One region of the Streptomyces sp. NPDC054847 genome, then DNA from elsewhere that is predicted to be linked to it. Evidence: riboswitches for the same ligand, from Rfam matches in the RefSeq annotation. Region 1 holds a riboswitch; the other holds the start of a gene.

Region 1 (7,692 bases):
CCTCGTTGCGGGTGCTGACGGTGCGCAGGACCTCGCCGCCGTTCTCGGCACAGGCGTCGGCGAGGCGGCGGCCGGCGGCGACGTTGTGGTCGACGGAGCCGTCGGGCGCCGGCCAGGGGCGCAGCCGCTCCATGGCGAGGTCTTCGTGCGGGAGATCGCAGCTGACGGGTGCGGACCGGCCGACGCCGCGCGGGTCGAAGCTGACGACGTCGTACGCGTCGCGCACCGACTGCGGCAGGGCCTTCCCCCGCCGGGAGGGCTCGTGCAGACCGGGGTTGCCCGGTCCGCCGGGGATGATCAGCAGCGTGCCGCGCCGGGCCTCGGGCTTCTCGCTGCGCAGCCGGGACACGGCGAGCGTGATGTGCGGCCCGCGCGGCTCGGCGTGGTCCAGCGGCACGGACACCGTCCCGCACTCCTGGCGCGGGTCGAGCCCGGTCCCGGGGCACGGGCCCCACCGGACGGCCGACGCCGGCCGGGCGGTCGCCTCTGCGGACGGCGCGGGGAGGGCGACCAGCGTGGTCGCGAGGGCGGGCAGCGTCAGCGCGACGGTGACGGCGGGCCGGAGACGGAACGTTCGAGTGATTGCCATGGCACGACCCTCCCGGATCCGCGCGCCCGGCCCCACGGGACCAACTCCCGTATCCGGCAGGGGGTTTGCCCCACCCGCTCGGGCCGGTCACCCCCAGGGCGGCTCCGGCGGCGGTCGTGGGCGCACGTCCTGCCCGTGCGCCGCCGGGGAACGCCCGAGGGCGGCACCCCCGTGCAGGGGTGCCGCCCTCGGTGTGAAACCGGTCTGCCGATCCGCGGGCGGATCAGAAGTCCATGTCACCGCCCGGCATGCCGCCCGGAGCGGCCGCGGCGGCCTTCTCCGGCTTGTCGGCGATGACGGCCTCGGTGGTCAGGAACAGCGCCGCGATGGAGGCCGCGTTCTGCAGAGCAGAGCGGGTCACCTTCGCGGGGTCGATGATGCCCTCGGCGATCATGTCGACGTACTCACCGGTCGCGGCGTTCAGGCCGTGGCCGACGGGCAGGTTGCGCACCTTCTCGACGATGACGCCGCCCTCGAGACCACCGTTGACGGCGATCTGCTTGAGCGGGGCCTCCAGCGCGAGCTTCACGGCGTTGGCGCCGGTCGCCTCGTCGCCCTGGAGCTCGAGCTTCTCGAAGACCGAGGAGGCCTGGAGCAGGGCCACGCCACCACCGGCGACGATGCCCTCCTCGACGGCCGCCTTCGCGTTGCGAACGGCGTCCTCGATGCGGTGCTTGCGCTCCTTGAGCTCGACCTCGGTCGCGGCGCCGGCCTTGATGACGGCCACGCCGCCGGCCAGCTTCGCGAGGCGCTCCTGGAGCTTCTCGCGGTCGTAGTCCGAGTCGCTGTTCTCGATCTCCGCACGGATCTGGTTGACGCGACCCTGGACCTGGTCGCTGTCACCGGCACCGTCGACGATCGTGGTCTCGTCCTTGGTGATGACGACCTTGCGGGCGCGGCCCAGCAGGTCCAGGCCGGCGTTCTCGAGCTTGAGGCCGACCTCCTCGGAGATGACCGTGCCGCCCGTGAGGATGGCGATGTCGTTCAGCATGGCCTTGCGGCGGTCGCCGAAGCCCGGGGCCTTGACGGCGACGGACTTGAAGGTGCCGCGGATCTTGTTGACGACAAGGGTCGACAGGGCCTCACCCTCGACGTCCTCGGCGATGATCAGCAGCGGCTTGCCGGACTGCATGACCTTCTCCAGCAGCGGAAGGAGGTCCTTCACGTTGCCGACCTTGGAGTTGACGATCAGGATGTACGGGTCGTCCAGGGACGCCTCCATACGCTCCATGTCGGTGGCGAAGTACGCCGAGATGTAGCCCTTGTCGAAGCGCATACCCTCGGTGAGCTCGAGCTCCAGACCGAAGGTCTGGGACTCCTCGACGGTGATGACGCCTTCCTTGCCGACCTTGTCCATGGCCTCGGCGATGAGCTCACCGATCTGGACGTCAGCGGCGGAGATGGAGGCGGTGGAGGCGATCTGCTCCTTGGTCTCCACGTCCTTGGCCTGCTCGAGCAGGGCGCCGGAGACGGCCTCGACGGCCTTCTCGATGCCGCGCTTCAGGGCCATCGGGTTGGCGCCGGCGGCCACGTTGCGCAGGCCCTCACGGACGAGCGCCTGGGCGAGAACGGTCGCGGTGGTCGTACCGTCACCGGCGACGTCGTCCGTCTTCTTGGCGACTTCCTTGACCAGCTCGGCGCCGATCTTCTCGTACGGGTCCTCGAGCTCGATCTCCTTGGCGATGGAAACACCATCGTTGGTGATCGTGGGGGCGCCCCACTTCTTCTCGAGGACGACGTTGCGACCCTTGGGGCCAAGGGTGACCTTGACGGCGTCGGCGAGCTGGTTCATCCCGCGCTCGAGACCGCGCCGTGCCTCCTCGTCGAACGCGATGATCTTGGCCATGTGAAGTGGTCCTCCCGGACTGGGGTGGATTGCTTCGGATCGCATCCGGCGCCCGCGACGGACGGCCTGCGCGCCTTGTGGTTCCTTGCCCCACCCGGCTCGCGGGCCTCACCGACCCGATCCAAGTTCTGTCACTCTCACTGGGAGAGTGCTAACGCCAATGATTAGCACTCGACCCATGAGAGTGCAAGCGCCTTCGAGCAAGGCCGCCCGGTGGAGGGCGGTCGGACGAGGGGTGGGCGCAGGCTTCCTCGAGGGACGCCGCGGCCGGCGCCCGGCGCCCGCGACGGTGTCCGGACACGCGTGAGGGGCCCGCTTCCCGGTGGCCGGGAGGCGAGCCCCTCATGCGTGAGTGCGTCGGTGGCCGATCGCGCCTCGATCAGTTGGATCAGACGGCGAGCTTGACCATGTCCGCCTGCGGACCCTTCTGGCCCTGCGAGATCTCGAATTCGACTCGCTGACCTTCTTCAAGGGTGCGGTAACCGTCCATCTGGATCGCGCTGTAGTGGACGAAAACATCCGCACCACCGTCGACCGCGATGAAGCCGTACCCCTTCTCCGCGTTGAACCACTTGACGGTGCCCTGAGCCATGCCTAACTCCCCTATTACTGGCCCTTGCGCAGGACCGCACTTCGCGGACCCGGGTCAGACCTCCACCCCAGCAGGAGGGGTGTGCGCCGGAACGCGTCGACCGCGGCTGAATGTATCTGCCCAACTGCCCTCTGCAACAGGTCAATCGGACGAGAAATCTGGGCAGTACCGAACGACCGATCCGTGTCAATTCATGGAATTCCGGGGCAAGTCGGGCCCGGCAAATAACGCCTAAGTGGCAATTCGATCGCATGGTTCGGCCGCATTCTTGCGGAAGTTGAAGGCATTCTCGAGCGGCCGGCGAAGGGGGCTTCCCAAACTCTACCGCGCTCAACCATGCAGAATTGCCCCCTCCGCTTCTCTCGCGGAGGGGGCAATTTCAGTAACTGCGGGTAAATCTCTGGGGAGAGCTCAGCGGCCGCTCCCCCTGAATCCGTCAGCCGCCGGCGACGGCGGGAATGATCGACACGCCCGCACCGTCCGGCGTGGCCGTCTCCAGGCCCTGCTCGAAGCGGACGTCGTCGTCGTTCACGTACACGTTGACGAACCGGCGCAGCTTGCCCTGGTCGTCCAGGACGCGGGCGGCGATGCCCGTGTGGTTCTTCTCCAGGTCCGCGATGACCTCGGCGAGGGTCGTGCCCTCCGCCGGGACCTCGGCCCGGCCGCCCGTGTACGTACGGAGGATGGTGGGGATGCGGACGTTGACGCTCATGTTCGTCACCTCTCGGCGGAGTACGGCGTGGCAGTGCGGAGCAAGGTTCTCAGTGGGCGGCCAGGCCCGCGTCGCGGAACGCGTCCAGGCTCGGGCGGATGACGGCGGTCGCCTGGGAGGTCTCCGCGACGGCGTCGAGGGTCTTGAGACCGTCGCCGGTGTTGAGCACGACGGTGGTGAGCGCCGGGTCGAGCAGGCCCGCCTCGATCAGCTTCTTCGTCACACCCACCGTCACGCCACCGGCCGTCTCGGCGAAGATGCCCTCGGTGCGGGCCAGCAGCTTGATCGCGTCGACGACCTGCTCGTCGTTGACGTCCTCGACGGCCCCGCCCGTGCGGCGCGCGATGTCCAGCACGTACGGGCCGTCGGCCGGGTTGCCGATGGCGAGGGACTTGGCGATGGTGTTCGGCTTCTGGGGCCGCACGACGTCGTGGCCGGCCTTGAAGGCGGTCGACACCGGCGAACAGCCCTCGGCCTGGGCGCCGAAGATCTTGTACGGCTTGTCCTCGACGAGCCCGAGCTTGATCAGCTCCTGAAGACCCTTGTCGATCTTCGTGAGCTGGGAGCCGGAGGCGATCGGGACGACCAGCTGGTCCGGCAGCCGCCAGCCGAGCTGCTCGCAGATCTCGTACGCGAGGGTCTTGGAGCCCTCCGCGTAGTACGGGCGGAGGTTGACGTTGACGAAGCCCCAGCCCTCGCCCAGCGGGTCGCCGATGAGCTCGGAGCAGAAGCGGTTCACGTCGTCGTAGTTGCCCTCGATGCCGACGAGCTCGCCGCCGTACACCGCGGCCATGACGACCTTGCCCTGCTCGAGGTCGTGCGGGATGAACACGCAGGAGCGGAAGCCGGCCCGCGCGGCGGCGGCGCCGACCGCGCCCGCGAGGTTGCCGGTGGAGGAGCAGGACAGGGTGGTGAAGCCGAAGGCACGGGCGGCCTCGAGGGCCTGGGCGACGACCCGGTCCTTGAAGGAGTGCGTCGGGTTGCCGGAGTCGTCCTTGACGAACAGACCGCCGGTGACGCCCAGTTCGCGGGCGAGGTTGTCGGCCTTGACCAGCTTGGTCCAGCCCGGGTTCAGGTTCGGCTTGTCGGCCACGTCGGCCGGGACGGGCAGCAGCGGGGCGTAACGCCAGATGTTGGCCGGGCCCGCCTCGATCTGCTTCCGGAGCTCTTCGGGGCTGCCGCTCGGCAGGTCGTAGGCGACTTCGAGCGGCCCGAAACACTCGGCGCAGGCGAAGATGGGTCCGAGTTCGAAACGCTGTCCGCACTCGCGGCACGAAAGTGCGGCGGCGGGGCCGAGGTCCACGGACGTGGACGAGGTGGCGGAGGTGCTGGTGCTTGCGACGGTCTGCGCAGCCATGATGGCGAGGCCCTTTCTCCTCATCTTCCTCGTGACGCACTTCGCCACGAGACGGAATTGGCACCTTCCCCACCGTGACCTCGCGGTCGGCGGGAGGGTTGCCGGGGCTTCAACGGGCCGTTCCCTCTGCCCCTCTGGATGAGCGGTATGGCTCCGGACGTGCGGTCCGGGCGTTTGTGTGCAGGGACCCCCCGAGATGCGAGGGTCCTTCGCGTTGCTCAAGACTGTAACCGAAGCCCCGGACGCTTGAGATAGTCGTCCGACCCGCGAGATGGATCACACGACCGACTGTCGATCGACTGTCAAGGGAGACGCGAAGTGCTCGATGAGGTGGCCCGCTGGCTGAGCCGGCGCTCCTGGTCCGCGTCCGATCGCTCCCTCGAGAGGCTGATGGCCGCCAAGGCGAGGCAGGGCACGACCGTCAGTGTCGTGCTCCCCGCGCTGAACGAGGAGGCGACCGTCGGAGAGATCGTCACGATCATCCGCCGGGAGCTGATGGAGAACACCCCGCTCGTCGACGAGCTGGTCGTCATCGACTCGGCCTCGACCGACCGCACGTCGGAGGTGGCCGCGGCCGCCGGCGCCCGGGTGGTGCACCGGGACGCGATACTGCCCGGCCTGCCCGCGGTGGCCGGCAAGGGCGAGGTGCTGTGGCGGTCGCTGATGGCGACGGGCGGTGACATCGTCTGCTTCTGCGACGCGGACCTGCGGGACTTCTCCGCGGACTTCGTCTCCGGCATCGTCGGCCCGCTGCTGACCGAGCCCGACGTCCAGTTCGTCAAGGCCATGTACGACCGTCCGCTGGGCGGGGGCGCCGCACCCGGCCCGGACGGCACCCCGGCCCAGGGCGGGCGGGTGACCGAGCTGATGGCCAGGCCGCTGCTGAACCTGCACTGGCCGCAGCTCGCCGGGTTCGTGCAGCCGCTGGGCGGCGAGTACGCGGCACGGCGCTCGCTGCTGGAGCGGCTGCCCTTCCCCGTCGGATACGGCGTCGAGCTCGGCCTGCTCGTCGACTCACTGAACCTGGTGGGCCTGGACGCGCTGGCCCAGGTCGACGTCGGCACCCGCAAGCACCGCCACCAGGACGGTCAGGCTCTCGGCAGAATGGCCGCGACGATCTACCGCACCGCCCAACTGAGGCTCGCCCGCCCGCATTTGGTGCGCCCGTCGATCACGCAGTTCGAGCGCGTGGGGAACGGCTTCGTGCCGGTGACCCACCCGGTGGACACCGAGGAGCGCCCGCCGATGCTCGAGATCAGTGAGTACGCGGCGCGTCGCGCCGCATAAGCAGGACCGACCGGTCATTTTGCCTACATTTCCCATGTATGGGACTTATGAGATTTCTTGTTCTGTCGTTCCCCGGATCTCCGGGCGGCCGCGGCAGGCACCGCAAGGAGACGCCCTCCAGCGGCACGGAACGGCTGACCCGGCTCCTCGGCACCCTGGCGGTCACCGCAGCCGCCGTGTTCGGACCGGCCGTCCCCGCGATGGGGGTGCCTGCCGGACCGACGGCGCCGGGAACGCTCCCCGGTGAGCAGCCGGCGCACCGGACCGCTCCCGGCGCGGCCGAGCAGCGGACGGACGGCCACGCCGAGGACGCGCCCGCCGCGGCCGCGGACGCCGGCGGCCCGGAGGGGTCCGCCGGCGGGACCGACGGCCTCCAGGGCCGGGAACCGGTCCGTCACGTGGAGATGGCCCGCACCGGCGGCACGGCGGAGCAGCTGTGGCTGCTGGGCGGCGTCGCGCTGAGCCTGACGGCGGCCGGCATCATCGCCGTGGCCGCCACCCGCGGCCGCCGCCGCGACCACTGACCTGCGAGGCGCCGTACGCACGTTTGAGCTTTTGCGGTACGGGCTAGATTTCGGCACATGGTCTCCGACGCAGCCCAGATCCTCGTCGCGTCCAACCGCGGCCCTGTCTCCTACGAGCTGAACGAGGACGGAGAGCTCGACGCCCGCCGCGGCGGTGGAGGACTCGTCTCCGGCCTGTCGGCCATCGGCTCGGACGCGCAGTCGCTGTGGGTGTGCGCGGCCCTCGGCGACGGCGACCGCGAAGCGGTCCGGCGCGGGGTCGGCGAACCCGGTGTGCGGATGCTCGACATCGACGCCGGCGTCCACGCCGACGCGTACAACGGCATCGCGAACTCCGTGCTGTGGTTCGTCCACCACATGCTGTACCAGACGCCCCTCGAGCCCGCCTTCGGCCGGGAGTTCCGGCGCCAGTGGGGCGCCTACCGGATCTACAACCGGGCCTTCGCCGAGGCGCTCGCCGCGGAGGCGGCCGACGACGCCGTTGTTCTCGTGCAGGACTACCACCTGGCCCTGGTGCCGGGAATGCTCCGCGAACTCCGTCCCGACCTGCGGATCGGCCACTTCTCGCACACCCCGTGGGCGCCCCCGGAGTATTTCGCGATGCTGCCCGGCGACATCGCGGAGGAACTGCTGCTCGGCATGCTCGGCGCCGACCGGCTCGGTTTCCTGACCAAACGGTGGATGCGGGCGTTCCAGAGTTGTGCCACCGCCGTCCTCGCGCCGTACGACGGGACGTCGCTGTGGCCGAAGGACCAGGAACCGAGCTTCGAGTTCCGCATCCCCGG
Region 2 (7,692 bases), on a different contig from region 1:
CGCGCCCGCGAGCCCGCGCCCCACCGGCGACGCCGTCGTGCCGGGTCCTGCGGCCACCGACGACGACGATGATGACGACACCGGTGAAGAGAACTGACCGCCGGATCTCCGCGCGGGTCCGCATTCTGCTCTGGCTGCTCCTGATGATGACGGTGGCCCTCGCGGCCGTCGCCACCACCACCCGGTCACTGCTGCTGCGGGACATCGACCACCGGATCAACCAGCTGCTCACCCAGGAGACCCAGGAGTTCGGGAACTTCGTGCCCCAGGGCGTCGACCCGGACACCGGCCGCACCTTCACCGACCCGGAGAAGCTGCTGCGAGTCTTCCTCCAGCGCCAGTACTCCGATCCCGACGAGGAACTGCTCGGACTGACCCGCCCGGCCGGGCAGGGCCTCCACGTCATACGGCAGTCACGCGACATCCGGGCCTCCGTCGCGCTGCACCCCGACCGGACCTCCCTCTCCGCGATCCTGGACTCCAAGGCATCCTCCGGCGTCCTCGAGCGGCCGGCGGGCGAGGTGCGCTGGGCGAAGGTGCCCATCGACTCCGCCCGGCCGGGTCACCCGGCGGCCTTCGTCGTCGCGTTCCACGCCGACGGCGAGCGCTCGATCGCCGACGACGCGTACCGCACGCTGCTCGTGATCTCCGGTGTGGCGCTGTTGCTGACGACCGGCATCGGATGGGTGGTGGCCGGCCGCATCCTGGCACCCGTACGAGTGGTCCGGGCGACCGCCGAGCAGCTGACCGAGCAGGACCTGACCCAGCGGATCCCGGTCCAGGGCCGTGACGACATCGCCGCGCTCGCCGAGACGTTCAACGCCATGCTGGACCGGCTGGAGCGGGCATTCGCGGGGCAGCGGCAGTTCGTCGACGACGCCGGGCACGAGCTGCGCACCCCGATCACCATCGTGCGCGGCCATCTGGAGGTCATGGGCGACGACCCGGCCGAGCAGCGCGAGACAGTCCGCCTGGTCACCGACGAACTCGACCGGATGAGCCGGATCGTGGAGGACCTGCTGCTGCTGGCCAAGGCCGAGCGGCCGGACTTCATCCGTCCCGAGCCGGTGCAGCTCGGCGAGCTGACCGCCGACGTCTTCGTGAAGGCGCGGGCGCTGGGCGAGCGTGACTGGGTGCTGGACCAGGTCGCGGACCGCGAGGCGGTGCTCGATCCGCAGCGCATCACCCAGGCCATGGTCCAGCTGGCGCAGAACGCGGTGCAGCACACCGTCCCCGGCGCCCGGATACGGATCGGCTCCCGCGCGCTCGAAGACCGGCTGGAGCTGTACGTCGCCGACAGCGGGCCGGGTGTGCAGGAGCAGGACGCCGGGGTGATCTTCGAGCGCTTCCGGCGCGGCACCGCCCGGCGCGGCGCCCGCACCAGCGGCGCGGGGCTGGGCCTGTCCATCGTCCGCGCCATCGCGGAGGGGCACCGGGGCGGCCGGGTCGAGCTGCGCCGCACCGACGGCGGAGGGGCGACATTCGTACTCGTCATGGAGGACGCGCTGTGAACCGCATTCTGATCGCCGAGGACGAGGAGCGGATCGCCTCCTTCGTCGAGAAGGGGCTGCGCTCCAACGGCTTCACCACCACGGTCGCCGCCGACGGCGACACCGCTCTCGGCCACGCCCTGTCCGGCGGCTTCGACCTGATGCTGCTGGACATCGGTCTGCCCGGCCGCGACGGCTTCACCGTGCTGCGCGAGCTGCGGGAGTCCCGGGTGACGCTGCCCGTGGTCGTGCTGACCGCCCGCGACTCGGTACGGGACACGGTCGCCGGCCTCGAGGGCGGCGCCGACGACTGGATGACCAAGCCGTTCCGCTTCGAGGAGCTGCTGGCGCGGGTACGGCTGAGGCTGCGCACCGCGGCCCGCGCCCCCGAGGTCACGGTCCTGCGCAGCGGCGACCTCAGCCTCGACCTGCGGACCCGGCGGGCGCGCGCGTCGGGGCGGACGGTGGACCTGACGGCACGTGAGTTCGTGCTGCTGGAACTGTTCCTGCGCCATCCCGGTCAGGTGCTGTCCCGCGAGCAGATCCTCTCCCACGTATGGGGCTACGACTTCGACCCCGGCTCCAACATCGTGGACGTCTATGTGCGGGCGCTGCGCAAGAAGCTCGGCGCCGAACGGCTTGAGACGGTACGGGGCATGGGCTACCGAATGCCGTAGAAGCATGCAAAGGGCGTGTCAGCGGATGAACTTTCCTTCATCCGCGGCTCATCGGCGGCTCACGGCGCGCTCCAAGACTGTTCGTCGTGACCCTCCCCATCCGCCAGGCGGTCTGGCTGTGCGCGGCCCTCAGTGTCTGTGCGCTGCTCGCCGTCCCCACCGTCTTCCCGTCGCTGAACGGTGAAGCACGGCTCACGCTCGCCGTGTTCGCCCTCGCCACCTGCGCCTGGATCGCCGCACCCGTCGACGACACCTACGTCGCGCTCGGGGCCGGGCTGGCGCTCACCGCGACCGGCGTCATCAGCGCCGACACCCTCTTCGCTACCCTCGGCGACGAGACGGTCTGGCTGCTGATCTGCGCGTTCGTCCTGGCCGCCGCCGTCGCCACGACAGGGCTGGCCGGCCGGGCGGCCGCCTTCCTCGTCGGCGGGGCGCGCACCGTACGGCAGTTGGTGCATCTGACGACCGCGGCGCTGGTGGTCACCGCGTTCGCGGTGCCGGCCACGTCCGGCCGGGCCGCGCTGGCCATGCCGGTGTTCCTCGCCCTCGCCAAGGCGCTCGCGGACCGGAGGCGACTGGTGGTGATGCTGGCGCTGCTGTTCCCGACCGTGGTCCTGCTGTCCGCCGTCGCCACCCTCATCGGCGCGGGCGCGCATCTGATCACGGTGAGCGTGCTGTGGGAGCAGACCGGCGAGCGGCTCGGCTTCGTCGAATGGCTGCTGCTGGGACTGCCGTTGGCAGTGGTCTCCTCGCATCTGGCGGCGGAGACCGTGCTGTTGACGACCACCTCGCGTGCGGAGCGCCGGGGGCCCGTCAGGATCACCCCCGCACTGCTCCAGGAGCACTCCCCCACGGCTGTGACCGGTCCGCTGACCACCGCGGAGACACGGTGCCTGCTGTTGCTGGGCACGGTGGTGGCGCTGTGGTGCAGCGAGCCGCTGCACGGGGTACCGCCGGCGGTGGTCGCCCTGATCGGCGCGGTGGTGGCGGCATCGCCGGCGCTCGGCACGGTGCGGCTGAAGGACGGGCTGCGGACGGTGCCCTGGCCGTTGCTGCTGTTCATGGCCGCGACGACCGCGATGGGGGTGGCGCTGGCCGAGTCAGGGGCGGCCGGATGGCTGGTGGGCGGGCTGCCCGGGGACCTACCGGCGTGGCTGTTCCTCACCGTGATCGTGGTGGTCAGCACCGCCGCGCATCTCGTGCTCCAGTCCCGTTCCGCCCGCTCGTCCGTGCTGGTGCCGCTGGTGGTGGCCGCCGCCGTCGCCGCCGGGGTCAACCCGGTCGCCGCGGCCCTGGCGTCCACCGCGGCGGCCGGGTTCTGCCACACGCTGCCCGCTTCCGCCAAGCCGGTCACGCTCTTCGCCGACCCGCCGGACGGTGTGCCCACCTTCACCCCGCGCGATCTGCTGCGGCTGTCCGGGCTCCTCGCGCCCCTCAGCGCCGCCGTCGTGCTGCTCTTCGCCCTCACCGTCTGGCCGCTGCTCGGCGTGCCCGTCCTTCTGGAGACCCAGCCATGAGCCGTACCGCCATCCGTATCGCCGTCGCACCCAGCGGTTTCAAGGAGTCCCTGACGGCCCGTGAGGCCGCGGAGTCGATCGCGGAGGGGCTGCGCAGGGTCGCGCCCGACGCAGAGATCGACCTCGTCCCGCTGGTCGACGGCGGTGAGGGCACGGCCGAGGCGCTGGCGGCGGCGACGGGCGGCCGGCTGGTGCGCCGCCCGGCCACGGGTCCGCTCGGCACTCCGGTACCGGCCCACTTCGCCGTGCTCGGCGACGGCACCGCCGTGGTCGAGATGGCGGCGGTCGCCGGACTGGCCCTGGTGCCGCCGGACCGCCGGGACCCGGGCGCCACCACCACGTACGGCGTGGGTGAGCTGATCCGGGCCGCGCTGGACACGGGTGCCCGGCGGATCCTGGTCGGCTGCGGCGACTCGGGCACTTCCGACGGCGGCGCGGGCGCACTCCAGGCCCTCGGTGTACGGCTCCTGGACGAGCAGGGGCACGAGCTGAGGCCGGGAGGAAGGGAGTTGACGCGTCTCGCGCGGATCGACAGCGCCGGCCTCGACCCCCGTATCTCCGCGGCCGGGATCCTGGTGGCCTGCAACCCGTTCAACGTGCTGTGCGGCGAGCACGGCGTGGCCAGGGTCTTCGGCCCGCAAAAGGGCGCGACCCCGGCGCAGGTCGAGGAGCTCTCGGCCGCGCTGGAGCACTGGGCCGTCCACCTCGCCGCCGCCCTGCCGGCCGCCGTCGACCTGCGGACCGCTCCCGGCACGGGCGCGTCGGGCGGGCTCGGCGCGGGGCTGGCCGCGCTCGGCGCCCGGCTGCTGCCCCGCTTCGACGTGCTGCTCGACCATGTCGACCTGGACGCGAGGCTGGCCCGCGCCGACCTGGTGATCACGGCGGAGGGGGCGCTCGACGACCAGACCGTACGCGGGAAGATCCCGGCCGAGGTGGCACACCGGGCCAGGGCCGCCGGGGTGCCGGTGCTGGCCCTCGCCGGGACGCTCGGCCACGGCGTGCACGAGGTCAGGGCCGCGGGCGTGGACGCCTACGGGTCGATCGTGCCGGCGCCGGTTCCGCTGCCGGAAGCGCTGGACCGGGCCGGCGAGTTCCTCGCCGACGCGGCCGAACGCGCGCTGAGGATGGTGCTGCTGGGCACCCGGCTCGCGGCCTGAGTCAGCCGCGGTCGGGCACGCAACGCCCGTCCTCTGTGCGGTACTTCCACTGCGCGCCGTCGCGGACGAGCTCCTTGACGGCCCGCACGAACCTCTCCACGTGCTCGTCGGGGGTACCCGCGCCGAAGCTGACCCGGATGGCGTTGAGCGACCTCTCCCCCGGCCCGGCCTCCGGGGCGCCGCAGTCGCCGACGTCCTGCGGGTCGCTGCCCAGCAGGGTGCGCACCAGCGGGTGGGCGCAGAAGAGTCCGTCACGGACGCCGATGCCGTACTCGGCGGACAGCGCCGCGGCGAAGTGCGAGCTGTTCCAGCCGTCCACCACGAAGGAGAGGACACCGACGCGGGGGGAGTCGTCGCCGAACAGCGACAGCACCCGGACCTCCGGCACCTCCGCGAGACCTTCCCGGACCTTGGCGATCAGGCGCTGCTCGCGGGCGACCAGCCGGCCGAAACCGGCCTCCGTGAGCGCCTTGCAGGCGGCGGCGATCGAGTAGACGCCGATCACGTTGGGCGAGCCGGCCTCGTGCCGTGCGGCGGTGGTGTGCCACTCGACCTCCACCCCGCCGTCGGCGCGCCGTGCGACGGTGCGCGAGGCGCCGCCGCCGGCGAGGTACGGCTCCGCCTCGCGCAGCCAGTCCACCCGGCCGGCGAGCACACCGGAGCCGAACGGCGCGTAGAGCTTGTGCCCGGAGAAGGCCACCCAGTCGACGTCCAGCTCCTGGACGGACAGCGGGTGGTGGGGCGCGAGCTGGGCCGCGTCGAGCACGATACGGGCGCCGTGCGCGTGGGCCGCCGCGGCGAGTTCCCGCACCGGCCACAGCTCACCGGTCACGTTGGACGCACCCGTCACGCAGACCAGCGCCGGACCGTGGGGGTCTCGGTGGGCGAGCGCGTGCTCCAGCGTCCGTACCGCCTCACCGGGCGTGCGGGGCGCGTCCAGGTACGTCACCCGGGCATTCCTCCATGGCAGCAGCGAGGCGTGGTGCTCGGTCTCGAAGACGAACACCTCGCAGCCGTCGGGCAGCGCGGCGGCCAGCAGGTTCAGCGAGTCGGTCGTGGACCGGGTGAAGACCACCTGGTCGCCGTCGCGGCAGCCGAGGAACTCGTGCACCACGGCCCGGCTGTTCTCGAACAGGTCGGTGGACAGCTGCGACAGGTACCCGGCACCCCGGTGCACGCTTCCGTAGTACGGGGCGTACGCGGCCACGTCGTCCCACACCCGCTGCAGCGCCGGGGCGCTCGCGGCGTAGTCGAGGGCCGCGTAGGTGACTTCGCCGCCGGTGACGAGCGGGACGGTGACGTCCCGGCCGAGGACCGGCAGCGGGGCGCAGAGGGACGGGTCGGCGGCGTCGGCGACAGCGGTCTCGGCGGCGTTCGGGTACACGGACATGGCGGTATCTCCCAGCTGGGGGTACCCCCACCGAAGGTAGGGGGAGAAAGGCGAATCGGCTTCAGGTCCCGGATACGGGATCGCCTCGGCACACGGCGACGCCGTGCGGAGGGTGTTGAAGAAGGGGCGCAGACGCCCTATCGCATTCGCTTGCTCACGAGACTGCTCCCTTGAGGACCAGGACCCCAGGGACGCGGCGGTCGATGACGCCGCGGGGGTCCGCGCTTGCCACAGACCTCGCTGCCTGCGGCCTGGTCTTCACCCGGGGCACCCCGCCACGGACGGAGGGTTGCCGGACAGCGGGCCGGGGCCGTAATCGCTGTCACTCATGACCTTGGCCAGCATCCTGCCACACGTCGCGGCGGACGCAAGGGCGCGGTCCACCATCCGGACCGCGCCCAGGGGCCGTCTAGGCGTTGCTGGCCTCGACCCAGCGCTCCAGCGCGGCCCTCGCCGCGCCGGAGTCGATCGACCTGGCCGCCCGTGCCACACCGGCCGCCAGCTGCTCGTTCAGCGTGCCGTCGGTCGGCTCCAGGGCCGCCAGCGCCGCCGCCGAGTTGAGCAGCACGGCGTCCCGCACGGGCCCGGTCTCGCCGCCCAGCAGCCGGCGCGCCACATCGGCGTTGTACGAGGCGTCCGCCCCGCGCAGCGCCTCGACCGGGACCAGCTCGATGCCGATGTCCCGCGGGTCGAAGGTCTCCTCGCGCACGGCGCCGTCCCGCACCACCCAGACATGGGAGGTGGAGGTGGTCGTCAGTTCGTCCAGGCCGTCGTCGCCGCGGAAGACCAGCGCGGACGAGCCGCGTTCGGCCAGCACCCCGGCCATGATCGGCGCCATCCGGGCATCGGCGACGCCGGTCGCCTGGGCGGTGACCTTCGCCGGGTTGGTGAGCGGGCCGAGGAAGTTGAAGACCGTCCGGATGCCCAGCTCCTTGCGCGCCATGGCGACGTGCCGCAGCGCCGGGTGGAACTTCACGGCGAAGCAGAAGGTGATGCCCGCCTCGGCCGCGACCTCTGCCACCCGCTGCGGGGTCAGCTCCAGATTGACGCCGAGCTTCTCCAGGACGTCCGAGGCGCCGCTCGCGGAGGAGGCGGCGCGGTTGCCGTGCTTGACCACCTTCGCGCCCGTACCGGCGACGACGATCGCCGACATGGTGGAGATGTTGACGGTCTTGGCGCCGTCGCCGCCGGTGCCGACGATGTCGACACATCCCCCGGGCACCTCGATCAGATTGGCGTGGCGGTACATCGTCCGCACCAGACCGGTGATCTCCTCCACGGTCTCGCCCTTCGCGCGCAGGGCGACCGCGAAGCCGGCGATCTGCGCGTCGGTGGCCTCGCCGCTGAGGATCCGGTCCATGGCCCACGCCGTCGCGTCCGCGCTCTGGTCGCGGTTCTCGAGCAGGGCGTTCAGCACGCTCGGCCAGGAGTGGGCCGCCACGCTGTCGCCGCCTACTGGGG

What was found. A riboswitch is a leader RNA that binds a small molecule or an ion and turns the genes downstream of it on or off. The one in region 1 is predicted to bind S-adenosylmethionine.
Region 2: another riboswitch for S-adenosylmethionine. It lies ahead of ACWGH4_RS14365 (aminotransferase class V-fold PLP-dependent enzyme); the one in region 1 lies ahead of thrC (threonine synthase).

Annotation. Positions count from the first base shown of each region.
Region 1 covers NZ_JBSGZJ010000027.1:15,636-23,327, forward strand. The annotation lists gene ACWGH4_RS05605 (alpha/beta hydrolase) at 1-589, opposite strand, end outside; gene groL (chaperonin GroEL) at 813-2,435, opposite strand; gene ACWGH4_RS05615 (cold-shock protein) at 2,824-3,027, opposite strand; gene ACWGH4_RS05620 (MoaD/ThiS family protein) at 3,464-3,739, opposite strand; gene thrC (threonine synthase) at 3,789-5,096, opposite strand; SAM riboswitch class I at 5,114-5,241, opposite strand; gene ACWGH4_RS05630 (glucosyl-3-phosphoglycerate synthase) at 5,415-6,383, shown strand; gene ACWGH4_RS05635 (hypothetical protein) at 6,422-6,907, shown strand; gene ACWGH4_RS05640 (alpha,alpha-trehalose-phosphate synthase (UDP-forming)) at 6,965-7,692, shown strand, end outside.
Region 2 covers NZ_JBSGZJ010000110.1:9,989-17,680, forward strand. The annotation lists gene ACWGH4_RS14340 (small hydrophilic protein) at 1-97, shown strand, start outside; gene ACWGH4_RS14345 (ATP-binding protein) at 69-1,511, shown strand; gene ACWGH4_RS14350 (response regulator transcription factor) at 1,508-2,167, shown strand; gene ACWGH4_RS14355 (SLC13 family permease) at 2,254-3,684, shown strand; partial or broken gene ACWGH4_RS14360 (glycerate kinase family protein) at 3,681-4,882, shown strand; gene ACWGH4_RS14365 (aminotransferase class V-fold PLP-dependent enzyme) at 4,843-6,231, opposite strand; SAM riboswitch class IV at 6,448-6,565, opposite strand; gene trpD (anthranilate phosphoribosyltransferase) at 6,641-7,692, opposite strand, start outside.